Regions from separate parts of the Glutamicibacter sp. NPDC087831 genome, predicted to be linked through region 2. Evidence: predicted binding sites of a transcription regulator. Region 2 holds the regulator's gene; the other holds the start of a gene.
What was found. The regulator Rex, encoded in region 2, represses fermentation and respiration genes when NADH is low (regulators of the CRP and FNR family bind a similar motif). The targets are predictions, from matches to a motif close to CTTGTGAANNNNTTCACAAG.
Positions count from the first base shown of each region.

Region 1 (7,223 bases), 990 kb from region 2:
CGGATCGTGCGAAGCCCCGGCCAGGTCTTGCCGTCATCGCAGGAGATCCTCGCCGAGACGTTGGAGCGGGAGGCCTGCGAGTTGGCTCCGGTGTATAGCAGCTTCTTGGCCTGGCTGCTGTTGATTTCGGCATCGGGGAACATCTGCGTGATGTGGGCATTATTGGTGGGGTCAGGCAGGTTCCTGTCCTGAGTGACCGATGAATAGCTGTGGCCGCCATCGGACGAAATTGCGACCTTGCGGTAGCCGCCGCCGCTGTTATCGCGGGAGTTGAGCAGCAAGCGGCCATCAGAAAGCTCAACGACCTTGTTCTCGTCCATGGCTTTCCCGGTGAATTCGCCACGCTGCCAGGTAGCCCCGTGGTCATCCGAGTACACTGAATAGGCTTGGATAGCCCGCGATCCATCGGCTTGCATGACATCACCGGCATATTGCTGTACCAAGCGGCCGGCGTATTCACCGCGAGTGAGCTGGATTCCTTGGCCAGAGGTGGCAAAGGTGGTGCGGACCGCTCCGGGTACTGCGTGGTCGCCGGGCTTGACCACATCGGTGATCAACCGTGGCTTGCTCCAGGTAGCACCGTCATCAGTGGACTCGACCACCGCGGCGCTGATGACCTGGCGGTTCCCGTCATCGTGACCCCAGGTGCTGCCATGGAAACCTTGATCCTTTGAATAGACGAAGAAGGCGAATACCTTCCCCACCTCTTCATCCACCACGTAGCTTGGGTCGGAATAGCCGTATTTTCCTTCGTCAGCGGAGCCGGGGAAGCCGGCGGCGATGGTGGTCATCGCGCCCCATGTGGCACCGTTGTCGGTGCTCTTGCGTTGCACGATGCTGTTTGGATTCGGAGCGTCGGCGGCGCTGCCGGGGCGGGCATCCCAGGCAGCGATGATAACGCCATTGCCCAGATGGGCCATCGCCGGAATGCGGTAGAAGAAGTTCTGGGCAGTGCGGTCGGAACCCAGATTGATCTCGGAGAAGTTTCCGGGAGGTGCACCGGGATCAGCTTCGTCCAACGTGCTTGCCGCCAGCGCCCCGTGGGCGCTGATGACCGGGATGGCTAGGGAGATGGCGATGGCAGCCGCCAGGGTTTTTCCATGATGAAGCCTAGAGCGAATTCGCATGGGCCAGTTCCTCGCAGGTGAGTGGGATCCTGTAATCAGGAAGGACGTATGACGTAGGATGTCATACGTGAAGCCTAAGTGAACTGCATCACATTTGGAAGGGGTCTGCATGGAATAACGAAGCCCGGGGTGCTGCGAGGCCGGCGGTTGCAGTCAGGATTCTTCGCGTGGCAACGCCGGAGGGGTAGTGGACTGCAAATCCTGATTGGGCTATTTGGCGGTGGTGAACTGGTGGTCTTCCGGCAGCAGGATGTTCAGCGCCAAGCCCTTCTTGTCTTGGACGAGGGACGCTTCCCACTTGGTCTGGACCAGTTCGAGCAATTCTCCAGGGTTTTCCGGTGCGACCGGTTGCTGGACCAGGAAACCGGCGACCTCTCCGCGGGTGTGCTTGGCAAAGTGCGAGACCACCTTCGGGATCCCATTGCGCATCTGGAAGACGTTGACCGCAACGGTGTTGCCATTGGCCGGCTTGTAGGCGGCCGCATAGGTGCTCGACCGCGCGTCCACGATCAGCTGGTCGCCGGCCGCCGCATCCAGCACCGGAGCCAGGCGCTTCTTCCACCAGGTGGCCAGCTTGCCCAGCGGCTCGAGCTTGACCGACATGGATAAGCGGTAGGGCGGAATGCGATCGCCAAAACGCACGGCACCCCACAGGGCGGAGACCACGATGATGGATTCATCGGCGCGCCGCTGCGCTGCTTCATCCAGGCTTGCGTAGTCCAGGGCCTCGAAGAGCACGCCCGAGTAGATATCGTGCGCCTTGGCTGCGGGCTCGGTGTGCAGATTGATATTCCGCGCTACTTCCTTGGCCAGCGAGGCTCCGACTCCCAGCAGGTCCATGGCATCTTCGCGTGCTGAGACTTCAGCAAGGGCGTCAAGCACCAGGCGGCGTTCCCCGGAAAGCTCCGGAAAAGACAGGTCCTCGATTTCGAACGGAGAACCTTCGGCGTGGGCGGTCTTGCCTTCGGAAGGCGGCAACAGAATAAGCACGCGTTCCAGCTTATCGGAGTTCATCTGATCTTCTGCCCAGGGCATGTACCCGCAGAGCAGATCTGGCTAGGCTGAACCCACTACCCAGCAGCGCTTCACGCAGAGTAAGGACAGAGCATGCCCCAGCAGAACTCAAGAGCTAGCCAAACTGCCTCCGGGCAGCACTGCGACTTCGATGTGATCGTGATCGGCGCCGGGCCGGCCGGGGAGAACGCCGCCGACTATGCCACCCGGCAGGGCCTGAAGGCGGCCATCGTCGAATCCGAGCTGGTGGGCGGGGAATGCTCGTATTGGGCATGCATGCCTTCCAAGGCCCTGTTGCGCAGCGGCGATGCGCTGCGCGCGGCACGCCGGGTTCCTGGGGCCCGCGAAGCGGTGACTGGTGCGCTGGATCCCGAGGCGGTGCTCGCGCGGAGGGACGCCTTCACCAGCAACTGGGATGATGCCGGGCAGGAACGGTGGCTGCGCTCGGCGGGCATCGAGTTGATCCGCGGCCGGGCGCGGCTTTCCGGGCGCGGCCTGGTGCAGGTGGCGGATCGCGAGTACTCGGCCCGGGCCGTAGTCCTGGCCACCGGATCCACTCCAGTTCTGCCTGGGATCGAGGGATTGGCTGAAGCCAGGCCGTGGGGCACCCGGGAGGCCACTGCGGCCAAGGCGATCCCGCCAAGGCTGGCCATCATCGGTGGCGGAGTTGCCGGGGTGGAGCTGGCATTCGCCTTCGCCTCCCTCGATTCCAAGGTCACCATCCTTGCCCGCGGGTCGCTGCTGGGCCGCGAAGAGCCGTTCGCCGGCGAGCTGGTGGCCCAGTCGCTGGCCGAGGCCGGGGTAGTGGTGCACCAGGACACCACTCCGTTGCAGGTCCACCGCGATGAGCACGGGATAGCCGGCCTCCAGCTGCCCGGAGGATCCCTCGTGGAAGCCGAGGAAGTGCTCGTCTCCACCGGGCGGCGGCCGGACATCGGGAACCTGGGACTCGAAGCACTCGGGGTGGACCCGTCCCGGCGGTTGCAGGTCGATGACACGATGCTCGTGGCGGGCACCGACTGGCTCTACGCCGTGGGAGATGCCAGCGGGCGCAGCCCGCTGACCCACCAGGGCAAGTACCAGGCCCGGGCCGCGGGCGAGGCCATTGCCGCGAGGATCAATGGAACCGGGGTTCTCGATGCGCCCTGGGGCAGGCATGCGGCCACGGCGGACCACCATGCGGTGCCGCGCGTGGTCTTCAGCGATCCGCAGATCGCCGCGGTCGGACTCACCGAACGCCAGGCCCGCGACGCCGGTCTGCAGATTTCGGTTATCGAGCACGATCTGGGTGCGGTGGCCGGGGCGAGCCTGCACGCCGACGGGTATTCCGGGCGGGCCAAGCTGGTGATAGACCAGGCGCGTTCGGTGATCGTCGGCGCCACTTTCGCTGGCCAGGATGCCGCGGAACTGCTGCATGCGGCCACCATTGCGATCGTCGGCGAGGTCAGCCTGGACCGGCTGTGGCATGCGGTCCCCGCCTATCCGACGATCAGCGAAATCTGGTTGCGGTTGCTTGAGGCGCTGCGGTTCGGGTGAACCTGGCTGTGACCGAATCAGCGTTCGGAAGTGGTCTGCAGGCCGCGCCCAACGCATTAGACTGGTAGTGAATGGGATGGCCAGACGGTCGCGTGGCAAGTCAATTGCCCCGAGGAACGTCCGGGCTCCGCAGAACAGGGTGGTGGGTAACGCCCACTCGGGGTAACCCGCAGGCTAGTGCCACAGAAAATAGACCGCCAGGTTTTCCTGGTAAGGGTGAAACGGTGGTGTAAGAGACCACCAGCACCCCAAGCGATTGGGGTGGCTAGGTAAACCCCACTCGGAGCAAGGTCAGACAGACTGCGTCATGAGGGCTGTTCGCCCCATGCAGTCGGGTGGACCGCTAGAGGCTGCCGGCAACGGCAGTCGTAGATAGATGACCGTCCCGCTTCGGCGCGACAAAACCCGGCGTATCGGCCATCCCATTCACACTCTTCCTCCCTGCGATTGCGCCGGCATCAGCCTTTAGTGCGCTGGTGAGATGATTCACAGTCCCCGATCCTCAGTTTTTCTGCGCACGGTCTAGAATGGATCATGTACTTACGAGGATGATCCTGTTACCTCGTGCCACCGCAAAAGCAATGGTGCTTCCCACGGTGCCAACCGACTTTATGGATCTGCGAGTCGGCTGAATTGGAAGGATTTTCTGTGACCCAGCAGTCTGTCGTTGCCCAGCAAGAATGGAGCGGGCGCGAAGAGCTCGCCGAGGCCATGATCCCACTGATCGGACGTCTGTACCGCAAGAACAATGTGGTGACCTCCGTCTACGGCCGCAAGCTGATCAACCAGTCCGCCATCGACATCATCAAGGCCCACCGCGTAGTGCGCCGCATCGATGGCGAAGAGCTCGACCTGAACGACACCAAGGCCATCCTGGATGCCATCGAGGCCCTGAACGTCGGTTCGGTAGCAGTTGACCTCGGCCGCGTGAACAAGAAGTTCAAGGAATCCGGTTCCGCTGATTTGAACGCTTTCCTGGCTGATGAATTGGGCGAGAAGGTTGGCCAGGCCGGCGCAACCGACGCTGAACCCCAGGACGTTGTCCTCTACGGCTTCGGCCGCATCGGACGCCTGCTGGCCCGCATCCTGATCGAGCGTGGCGGCTACGGCCTGCGCCTGCGCGCCATCGTGGTCCGCAAGGGCTCGGATGACGACATCGTCAAGCGCGCTTCGCTGCTGCGCCGCGACTCGGTGCACGGCCGCTTCGAAGGCTCGATCACGGTCGACGAGGAAAACAGCACGATCCTCGCCAACGGCACCCTGATCAAGGTCATCTACTCGAATGACCCGACCACCGTCGACTACACCGAACACGGCATCGACAACGCCATCGTGGTGGACAACACCGGCCGCTGGCGCGATGAGGCCGGACTGTCCCAGCACCTGGCCGCCAAGGGCGTTTCCCGCGTGCTGCTGACCGCACCGGGCAAGGGCGATCTGAAGAACATCGTCCACGGCATCAACGATTCGTGGATCACCGCAGAAGACAAGATCGTCACCGCTGCCTCGTGCACCACCAATGCCATCACCCCAGTGCTCAAGGCCCTGAACGACAAGTTCGGTGTCACCCACGGGCACGTCGAGACCGTTCACTCGTTCACCAACGACCAGAACCTGATCGACAACTTCCACAAGGGCGAGCGCCGCGGCCGTTCGGCAGCGCTGAACATGGTGATCACCGAAACCGGTGCCGCCAAGGCAGTGGCCAAGGCCCTGCCGGAGTTCGAAGGCAAGCTGACCGGCAACGCGATCCGTGTACCGACCCCGGATGTCTCCATGGCGATCTTGAACTTGAACCTGGAGAACGGGACCACCAAGGAAGAGCTCAATGCCTACCTGCGTGAAACCTCGCTGACCTCCAGCCTGCACAAGCAGATCGACTACATCGATTCGCCTGAGGTTGTCTCCACCGACTTCGTCGGCTCGCGCCGCGCCGGCATCGTTGACGGCCTGGCCACTATCGTGTCCGGCAAGAACGCTGTCGTCTACGTTTGGTACGACAACGAGTTCGGCTACTCCTGCCAGGTTGTGCGCGTCATCGAATCGATGGCCGGCACCCACCCGGCTGCAGTGCCTGCAGTGAAGGCTGAAGCCGTCACCGCCTAGGACCTCGCTGCTTGCAGCTGAAGGGACCATCCCAACGCATTGCGCGCTGGGATGGTCCCTTTTGCTATTCCATCCGGGTGGCACGAAGCCCTCCAAAGGACCTTCCGGGTCCAGGGGGCCAACGAGAACCAGTACCTGGCCAGCACCTCTCCAGCAAAGTCCAGGCAGGTCTCGACCTTTGCGCGCATCCGGGCGTGGAGGTCCGCTTGAGCCTGCGCCGTCCCTGCGTCAACGGCGGCTGCAGGTGCGCCGCTTCGCGGGCATCTCTGGACCCCCGCACTGCTAGGCTTTAGGCCATCAAGCATTGGATCGAGGTTGGTTAATGGACAGTACCCGGACGCTGGCGGCGCGCATGGCGAGCCAGCTGCTACTGGAGCCGGCAGAATCCGTACTGCAGGCCGCAGAACACATGCTCGCGTTCCAGTCCCAGGACTTCGCTGCAGGACGCTACGCGCTGGCTCAGCGCTCCGCAGCGCAAGAATCCCGCCAGCAAGTCGATGCGCTCTTCAGCGAAGGCCGGCTCGTGCGGTCATGGACCATGCGGGGCACGCTGCATATCTGCTTGGCCGAAGATGCGCGCTGGATGACTCGCGCAACACGTGAACGCACCTTGCGCTCCTCGGCCACACGGATGCGGGGACTGCAGATCGGCACCCAGGACATTGACCAGGCAGCTGGCATCATCAGCGCGCATCTGCAGGAGCACGGGCAAGCCAGCCGCTCCGCGCTCTTCAAGGCACTGAACCAGAATGGAATGGAGACCGGCCAGCAGCGAGGACTGGTTATCCTGCAGGTCCTCGTCCTGGACGGGTTGATCTGCCAGGGGCCCATTCCACAAGACGCGAAACTCATCGCGCAGGACTTCGTGCTCGTGGATGAATGGATTGCAAGTCACCGGGAACCAGGAGATCCGTTGGCGCAACTCTTGCGCCGGTACCTGCACTCGCATGGGCCAGCTACCCTTCGCGACGCAGCCTGGTACACGGGACAGACGCTGACCACCATGAGAACCGCCGCAGAAGCACTCGGCGGCTTGCTGTCCAGCGCAGGAAGCGATGAGCGCGGGGAGGGCTACTGGGTCATCGCCGGCAGCCGCGCCCACCGGGAGCTTGAAGCGATGGAGCCCACCGGGCTGCCACTGCGCCTGCTCGGTCCCTTTGACGAGTACTACCTGGGCTACGCGAATCGCACGCTGGTAGCCGACGAGCAGATGGCTGCGCAGATCCTGCCCGGCAAGAACGGCATGTTCCTGCCCTTCTGGCTAGAACAAGGCAGGGCTTCGAAGCTCTGGAACGCAGAAACAGCGCCCACCGGCAAAATCGGTGCGGCGCTGCATCAGCGGTATCTGGACTTCAAGACTGCCCGGTAGGCGGCGGGAGGCCTAGTGGCCGAATGGATCCTCATCGGTACCCGGCAACCAGGTGTTGCCAGGCACGCCCC
Region 1 covers NZ_JBIUVH010000001.1:1,139,394-1,146,616, reverse strand. The annotation lists gene ACIOJF_RS05615 (exo-alpha-sialidase) at 1-1,127, opposite strand, end outside; gene ACIOJF_RS05610 (YaaA family protein) at 1,338-2,117, opposite strand; gene ACIOJF_RS05605 (NAD(P)/FAD-dependent oxidoreductase) at 2,235-3,677, shown strand; RNA gene rnpB (RNase P RNA component class A) at 3,750-4,106, shown strand; gene ACIOJF_RS05595 (glyceraldehyde-3-phosphate dehydrogenase) at 4,326-5,783, shown strand; gene ACIOJF_RS05590 (winged helix DNA-binding domain-containing protein) at 6,106-7,152, shown strand; gene def (peptide deformylase) at 7,165-7,223, opposite strand, start outside.
Region 1: the regulator Rex is predicted to act here: its motif matches at 4,151-4,170, upstream of ACIOJF_RS05595 (glyceraldehyde-3-phosphate dehydrogenase).

Region 2 (7,223 bases):
ACGTTCGCGTCCACACCGGTGGACATGATCAGTACCGCACTCAAGGTGGGGCCGATGCACGGTGCCCACCCCAGGCCGAAGGTCAGCCCCAGAACCGGGGCACCCCACAGGCCTGCAGGCGGTTTCCTGTGGATCTTGCGGTCACGCTGCATCCAGGAGAAGCCGCCCATGAACACGATGCCCATGAAGACCACGACCAGGCCCAATGCCTGGGTGACCCAGGAGCCGTTGAACCTGAGCCACGCGGAGGCCTGGCTGAAAAGCACGCCCGCTGCGATGAAGACCACGGAGAATCCCAGGACAAAGAGCAGTACGCCGGAGACCACGCGGCCGCGCCGGTGCTCCTTCAGATCCGCACCAGTCAACCCGGTGACGTAACCGAGGTAGCCCGGCACCAGCGGCAGGACGCAAGGCGAAAGGAAGGAGACCAGCCCGGCCAGCAGTGCTACTGGGGCAGCCAGCAGCAACGACCCGTCCAGGACGATGTCGGCAAAGGGATTAGTGGTCACTGATCAGCTCACAACTCTTCGGTCAGAGCGGAGTCGATCAATGACTTCAGGGTGCCAGGCTCTACGGCACCGATCACGCGGGCACGGACACGGCCCTGGCGGTCCAGCACCAAGGTGGATGGAACCGCTTGCAACGGGACGTACTTGGTCATCGCCAGCTGGATGTCCCCGGAGGTATCCTGTACCGACTCATAGGGAATCTCGAAAGTGCGCTCGAAGGCCTTCGCCGCTTCGGCTTCATCGCGTACGTTGACGCCAATGAATTCGACTTTCTCGCCGAAGCCTTCAGCGATTTCCTTCAGATCCGGTGCCTCGATGCGGCACGGAGCGCAGGCGGCATACCAGAAGTTCATGACTACGGGCTTGCCCTGCCACTGCGTGAAGTCGATATCGGTGCCATGGTAGGTGGTGGCCTTGAGGGCAACCGGTTCGCTGCGCTTGGAAACTTCGTACTCTTCCACGGCGCCGTCGCCAGCGATGTAGTTCTTGCCGTCGCCGCTGTTTGCTTGCGCGGTCAGCGCATCTTCCTTGCCGCTGCAGGCAGCCAAGGGCACCACGGCGGCGGCAACCATGAGCGAACGCAACATGGTGCGGCGGCTCAAGTGGCGAGGATTAGGCACAGGATCTGTCATTTTGCTTTAGGCTCCAGGGATATTCGCCGCGCCGGCAAGCAGCTCGGGGCACGGCTCGGTGTAACGCACGGAGACCAATTCGTCTCCCTCAAAATCAAAGCTGGTGATGGAAGCCAGGGTGCACTCGCGCTGGCGCGGATCGTGCCAAAGCGGCTTCTTCTCGGCGGCGCGGCGCGTAACCCAGATCGGCAACTGGTGGCTGACGATAATGACTTCCGCTCCTTCACCGTGCTCGGCGAGGGCGGCCTTGCGGTGCTCATCCATGGCCAGGCGCATGCGAGCAACCTGCTGGGCATATGGTTCGCCCCATGAAGGCTTCAGCGGGTTGACCAGCAGCGGCCAGTACTTCGGCTGACGCAGGTGCTCCGCAACCTTGGACAGCCCTTCCAGCTTGTTGCCGGCTTCGATAACCCGCTCGTCGGTGTGGACCTGCAGATCCAGAGCATTGGAGGTCGGCGCGGCTGTCTGCTGGGCTCGCAGGAGCGGTGAGGCCACCAGGCGCACTACGTTGCCGCCTTCTGCTTGGCGCTTGGCAAAATATTCTCCTGCCCCATCGGCCATCTGGAATCCGAGTTCCGAGAGCCCGAAGCCGGGGATCCTGCCGTAGAGCATACGGTCAGGGTTGAAAACTTCCCCGTGGCGCAACAAATGGACGGTCGATAAAGGCATGCCTCCAGTGTCTCAAATATTCGGTGCAAATTAGCCATATTGTGGCCACCGTCAACTATTCACAGGACACGCATTGGAATCCCATATGGAAAAACCATCCTTTCGGAGGGGTTGCTCACAATCGACTGCCACTACGCTTAGTCAATAAGACAGTTCGACCAGAAGGACGCATCATGAGCGACAACGATCCTAACCAGCCGGGCCAGCCCTACAACCCGGGCCCTTCCGGCCAGGGTTCATCGCAGAACCCGTACGGCGAAAACCCCTACGGCCAGCAGCCCTCGCCGTACGGCCAGAACCCGTACGGCCAGAATCCGAATCCTTACGGGCAACCGCAGGCACCGGGCTACGACCAGTATGCCCAGCAGGGAGGTTACGCCGGCGTGCAGCCGCCGACCGAGCGGCCACGGACCTTGGCTATCGCCTTTGGCTTGATCATGCTCGCGGGCATCTTCAGTGCCCTCGCCAGCTGGCTGATGACCAACTCCAACATGATGGCCAACATGATTGGCCAGCAGTGGTCGCTGGTGCAAGAAGAGTTCCAGAACCAGATGCAGAGCACCCCGGGCATGGAGCAGGATCCACTGGTTGAACAGATGATGGCAAGCCCTGAGGCCTTCATGGCCCAGGTCAATTCCATGATGTCGACCTTCGTGATTATCTCCATGATCATCACCTTGGCCCTGTATTTCCTGGTGGGCTTCTTCGTTGGCCGCGGCGTGGGCGCCATGCGAATTATCGCCACGATCCTCGGTGCGCTTTCACTGCTGAATCTGGTGACTATCGTTCCAATGATCAGCATGTTCGCTGACACTCAAGCCGGAATTATCAACGCTGTCTACGTTGTGGGCATCTTGTTGGGCATTGCAGGCGTGGTCTTCGCCTGGTTGCGCCCTTCTTCGCAATACATTGCGCAGCGCCGCCAGGCTCGCCTGGCCGGCTTCCGCTAAACGCATGGCCGAGCCTCTTCGCGAGGCCCTGCAGGGACAATAAAGGCGTAGCCGCTCCATCCACCCAAGGGATGACGCGGCTACGCCTTTTCTCGTCTGCGCGGCTTCAGCCTTGAACGGCGAGGTATGCCAGAATCTGCAATTCAGTGGAAAGATCAACGCGCCGCAGGTTCATGCCCGCGGGTACGCGAAGCGGCATCGGTGCGAACGAGAGCACCGAGCGGACCGAAAGCGCGGCCAGTTCGTAGACCAGGTCCTGCGCAGCATCGCCCGGAATTGCCAGAACAGCGATGTTGATTTCTTCGCGTTCAACCACTGCGGCCAAGTCCGCGATCGCTTCCACGTGCAGCTCGCCGACCGGGCTGCCGACCAGTGCGGGGTCGATATCCAGGATCGCCTTGACATTGAAGCCACGAGTCCTGAAGCCTGCATATCCGCTGAGCGCGCGCCCCAGGTTACCGGCGCCGAGGATGGCCACACGCCAGTCCTGGTTCAGGCCGAGGGTGCGGCTGATATGTTCTGCCAGTTCGCGGACCACGTAGCCCACCCCGCGGGTTCCGTAGGAACCCAACCAGGAAAGGTCTTTGCGCAGGATGGAGGGGTTCACTCCAGCTTCCTTGGCCAGCACCCCGGAACTGGTGCGTTCCAGGCCCTGGGCTTCCAAGGCGTTCAGCGCGCGCAAGTACTGGGTCAGTCGAGCCAGCGTGGCCTCAGGCAGGACCCGGGCTTCAAGCTCTGACATCTTCGTTCTCCCGCACTTTTCGGTGCTCTTGAAGAGCACAACGCATTTTCATTTATTCGGCAGCGGCTAGCTGCTCAGTAGTCGTTCCAGACGCTGTGCGTCGATGTGCCAGAAGTCGCGGACTTCTCCGTTGATCAGCAGAACCGGCACTTCCTCGTGGTGCTTGGCCAGCAATTCAGGGTGCTGGTCAATATCCAGTTCGGAAAACTCCATATTCAACCGGCCAGTCACCTCGGCCACGGTTGCGCGTGCGGCCTGGCACAGGTGGCAGCCTTCTCGAACCAACAGCTGGATCTGATTCAAAGTACTCACCTGCCTATAATCTCACGAGCCGTAACCGCCCTTAAACTTGGCAATGAAATAAACTGGATCAAATGTCTTCCATCGATCATCACCCCAGCCCGAATTCCGCCCTGGCTCCGGACACGGTCGCCGCTTTCTTCGATGTAGATAACACCCTTGTGCGCGGTGCATCGCTGTATCTGCTGGCCCGGAAACTGCATGAGCGCCGCTTCTTCCAATTCCGCGAAATCCTCTGGTTCGCGCTCAAGCAGTTGCGCTTCGCCGCGCGCGGTGAGCACCTAGGGGACATTCACCAGATTCGCGACCGTGCGTTGATGATGGTCCGAGGGATCCCGGTGTCCGAGATCGAGAAGATCGGCAACGAGATCTATGACGAATACATCGAACCCAAGCTATGGACCGGTACGGTAGCCATTGCTCGCCAGCATCGGACGGTGGGCCGTGAAGTCTGGCTAGTCACTGCCACTCCCCTGGAAGTGGCGAATGTCATCTCGCAACGTCTCGAACTTACCGGTGCATTGGGCACTGTAGTGGCCAGCGAAGACGGTTTCTACACCGGAGCGCTGGCCAGCCCGATCCTGCACGCTGCGGAAAAAGCGCAAGCGGTGCGCACCCTGGCGAAGGCTCGCGGCATCTCGCTGTCGAAATCATGGGCATACTCGGATTCCTACAATGATGTTCCCTTGCTTGAAGCTGTGGGACACCCCGTATGCATCAATCCCGATGCGCGGCTTCGCGCCTACGCCAAGCGCCGCGGCTGGCAGGTCTACGATTTCCGCACCGGCCAGCGAGCCGCCAAACTAGGCCTGAAGGCCGCTGGAGTGCTTGGTGCGCTCTGGGCGGCGCGACGGTCCATTCTGCGCCGTTCCGGCTCTTAGGCCGGCGCTGGGCGGCTTTGGATAAAGCAATCGCCACCGTTCAACAGTTTCACTGTGAAGCGGTGGCGATGATTGCCAAGCGGCAAATGCTCAGAAGTAGATTTACTTCTTATTACGACGCTGGTGGCGGGTCTTACGAAGCAATTTGCGGTGCTTCTTCTTCGACATACGCTTGCGGCGCTTCTTGATAACAGAGCCCATAGTGGTTCCTCACAAACTAAATAAATGCGTCAACCCCAAATGCCTGCTTGCGCGCGAGCCCAAGGACAAGGTTGACCGGACGTTAAACGTTCCTTAACAGATTACCCGCTTTTCGGTCATGCTCTGACCATCGCGCGGACTATCGACCGTAAGAACCGGTACCGTGCTGCGGATCAATGGCCGCGGCATTCAGATATGATTCCACGGCGTTTTCCGGAACGCGATAGGAGCGACCGAACTGAACAGCAGGCAAATCACCGGCGTGGATCAGCCGATAAACGGTCATTTTGGAAACGCGCATCATGTCGGCCACTTCGGCCACAGTCATGAAACGGGCTCCGGCAAAATTCTGTTTATCCGTCATGCGGGATATTCTCCTGACGCTGATCTCTTATTCGTCGCGTTAATTTTGCGAAGATGAACTTACACGACTTTGGATCAACATCGGCGGTTCAGGTTCACGTTCGCTTTGTACTAGTCTAATCGCACTTTTGTAACTTTTGCATCACGAAACACACACGTGACCATCTGAATCACATTTTTTGATGCCTGAACGAGACAATCCGCGTGATTTCACCGGGTCCCCAATGAATTCACGCGGATTGCAGCGCTGCAGATTATTAGATGACGCCCTGTGCGAGCATTGCGTCTGCGACCTTCACGAAGCCCGCGATGTTGGCGCCGGCGACGTAGTTCCCCGGCATGCCGTACTCGTCTGCAGTAGCAGCACAGCTGGTGTGGATGCCGACCATGATCTCAGTCAGGCGACGCTCGGTGTGCTCGAAGCTCCATGCATCGCGGCTGGCGTTCTGCTGCATCTCCAGAGCCGAGGTAGCAACACCACCAGCGTTGGCAGCCTTGCCCGGGCCGAAGAGCACCCCTGCATCCTGGAAGATCGAGGTCGCTTCAGCGGTAGTAGGCATGTTGGCGCCTTCGGCCACTGCGATGGTGCCAGCAGCAACCATCTTCTTTGCGGCCTCAGCGCCCAATTCGTTCTGGGTTGCGCAGGGCAGCGCCACGGTGCCTGCAACGTCCCAGACGCTGCCACCGGCAACGTACTTCACCTTCTTGGTGCCACGGCGTTCGGCATACTCGGAGATGCGGCCGCGCTCAACTTCCTTGATCTGACGCAGCAGATCCAGGTCGATGCCGCCCTCGTCAACGATGAAGCCGGCCGAGTCGGAAGCCGTAACGACCTTCGCTCCCAGTGCCTGCGCCTTCTCGATGGCGTGGATTGCCACGTTGCCCGAACCGGAAACGACCACGCGCTGGCCATCGAAAGTCTGGCCGCGGGTCTTGAGCATTTCTTCAGTGAAGATCACTGCGCCGTAGCCGGTGGCTTCCGGGCGAACCAGGGAACCGCCCCAGCTCAAGCCCTTGCCCGTCAGCACACCGGACTCGTAGCGGTTGGTGATGCGCTTGTACTGGCCGAAGAGGTAACCGATTTCGCGGCCGCCAACGCCGATATCGCCGGCTGGCACGTCGGTGTATTCGCCAATGTGGCGGTAGAGCTCAGTCATGAAGGACTGGCAGAAGCGCATGACTTCGCCATCGGACTTGCCGCGCGGGTCGAAGTCCGAGCCGCCCTTGCCGCCGCCGATGGGCATGCCGGTCAGGGAGTTCTTGAAGATCTGCTCGAAGCCCAGGAACTTGACGATGCCAAGGTAAACCGATGGGTGGAAACGCAGACCGCCCTTGTATGGGCCCAGAGCCGAGTTGAATTCAACGCGGAAGCCGCGGTTGATCTGCACGCGGCCTTCGTCGTCAACCCATGGCACTCGGAAGATGATCTGGCGTTCAGGTTCGCACAAACGCTGCAGGATTGCGGCTTCGGCGTATTCAGGATGCTTGACCGATACAGCTTCAAGGCTGTCGAATACTTCCGTGACGGCCTGGTGGAATTCTGCTTCGCCGGGATTGCGGCGGAAGACTTCGTCGCGAATCGTCGCTAAGTGCTTATCCAAGTTTTTCTCCTCATCACTTGGGGCAGGCACAGGCGCACAAGGGGCCTCATTGCCGGCGTCACTGCCCCGCACACGAGAATGCCATGCTGGGCATTCTGAACAAAATTTTCATGTTATAAAACAGGATTGCGCGCGTAACTTAAAAGATTGACCATATTGCACGGTTGCAGCGCCGATGACTGGACAAGAGCTAGCGCCGACGCCCGAACCGCGGAAGTTTCTCGAAAAACTCTTGCGCACGTCCAGTAACTTGTTCCAGGCCTTGGCCAACGCGCCGCCCGATCTGCTGAGCCGTTGGATTCGATACCGCTGCCAGCTGCCCCTCGGCTTCGGCCTGCGTGGTTACCAGCTCCTGGCCCTCCGGTTGGGCAGGTA
Region 2 covers NZ_JBIUVH010000001.1:148,910-156,132, reverse strand. The annotation lists gene ACIOJF_RS00740 (cytochrome c biogenesis CcdA family protein) at 1-509, opposite strand, end outside; gene ACIOJF_RS00735 (TlpA disulfide reductase family protein) at 518-1,111, opposite strand; gene ACIOJF_RS00730 (histidine phosphatase family protein) at 1,148-1,810, opposite strand; gene ACIOJF_RS00725 (DUF3824 domain-containing protein) at 1,984-2,760, shown strand; gene ACIOJF_RS00720 (redox-sensing transcriptional repressor Rex) at 2,867-3,541, opposite strand; gene ACIOJF_RS00715 (glutaredoxin family protein) at 3,569-3,814, opposite strand; gene ACIOJF_RS00710 (HAD family phosphatase) at 3,877-4,683, shown strand; gene ACIOJF_RS00705 (30S ribosomal protein bS22) at 4,786-4,884, opposite strand; gene ACIOJF_RS00700 (helix-turn-helix domain-containing protein) at 5,024-5,248, opposite strand; gene gdhA (NADP-specific glutamate dehydrogenase) at 5,505-6,848, opposite strand; gene ACIOJF_RS00690 (ArsR/SmtB family transcription factor) at 7,039-7,223, opposite strand, start outside.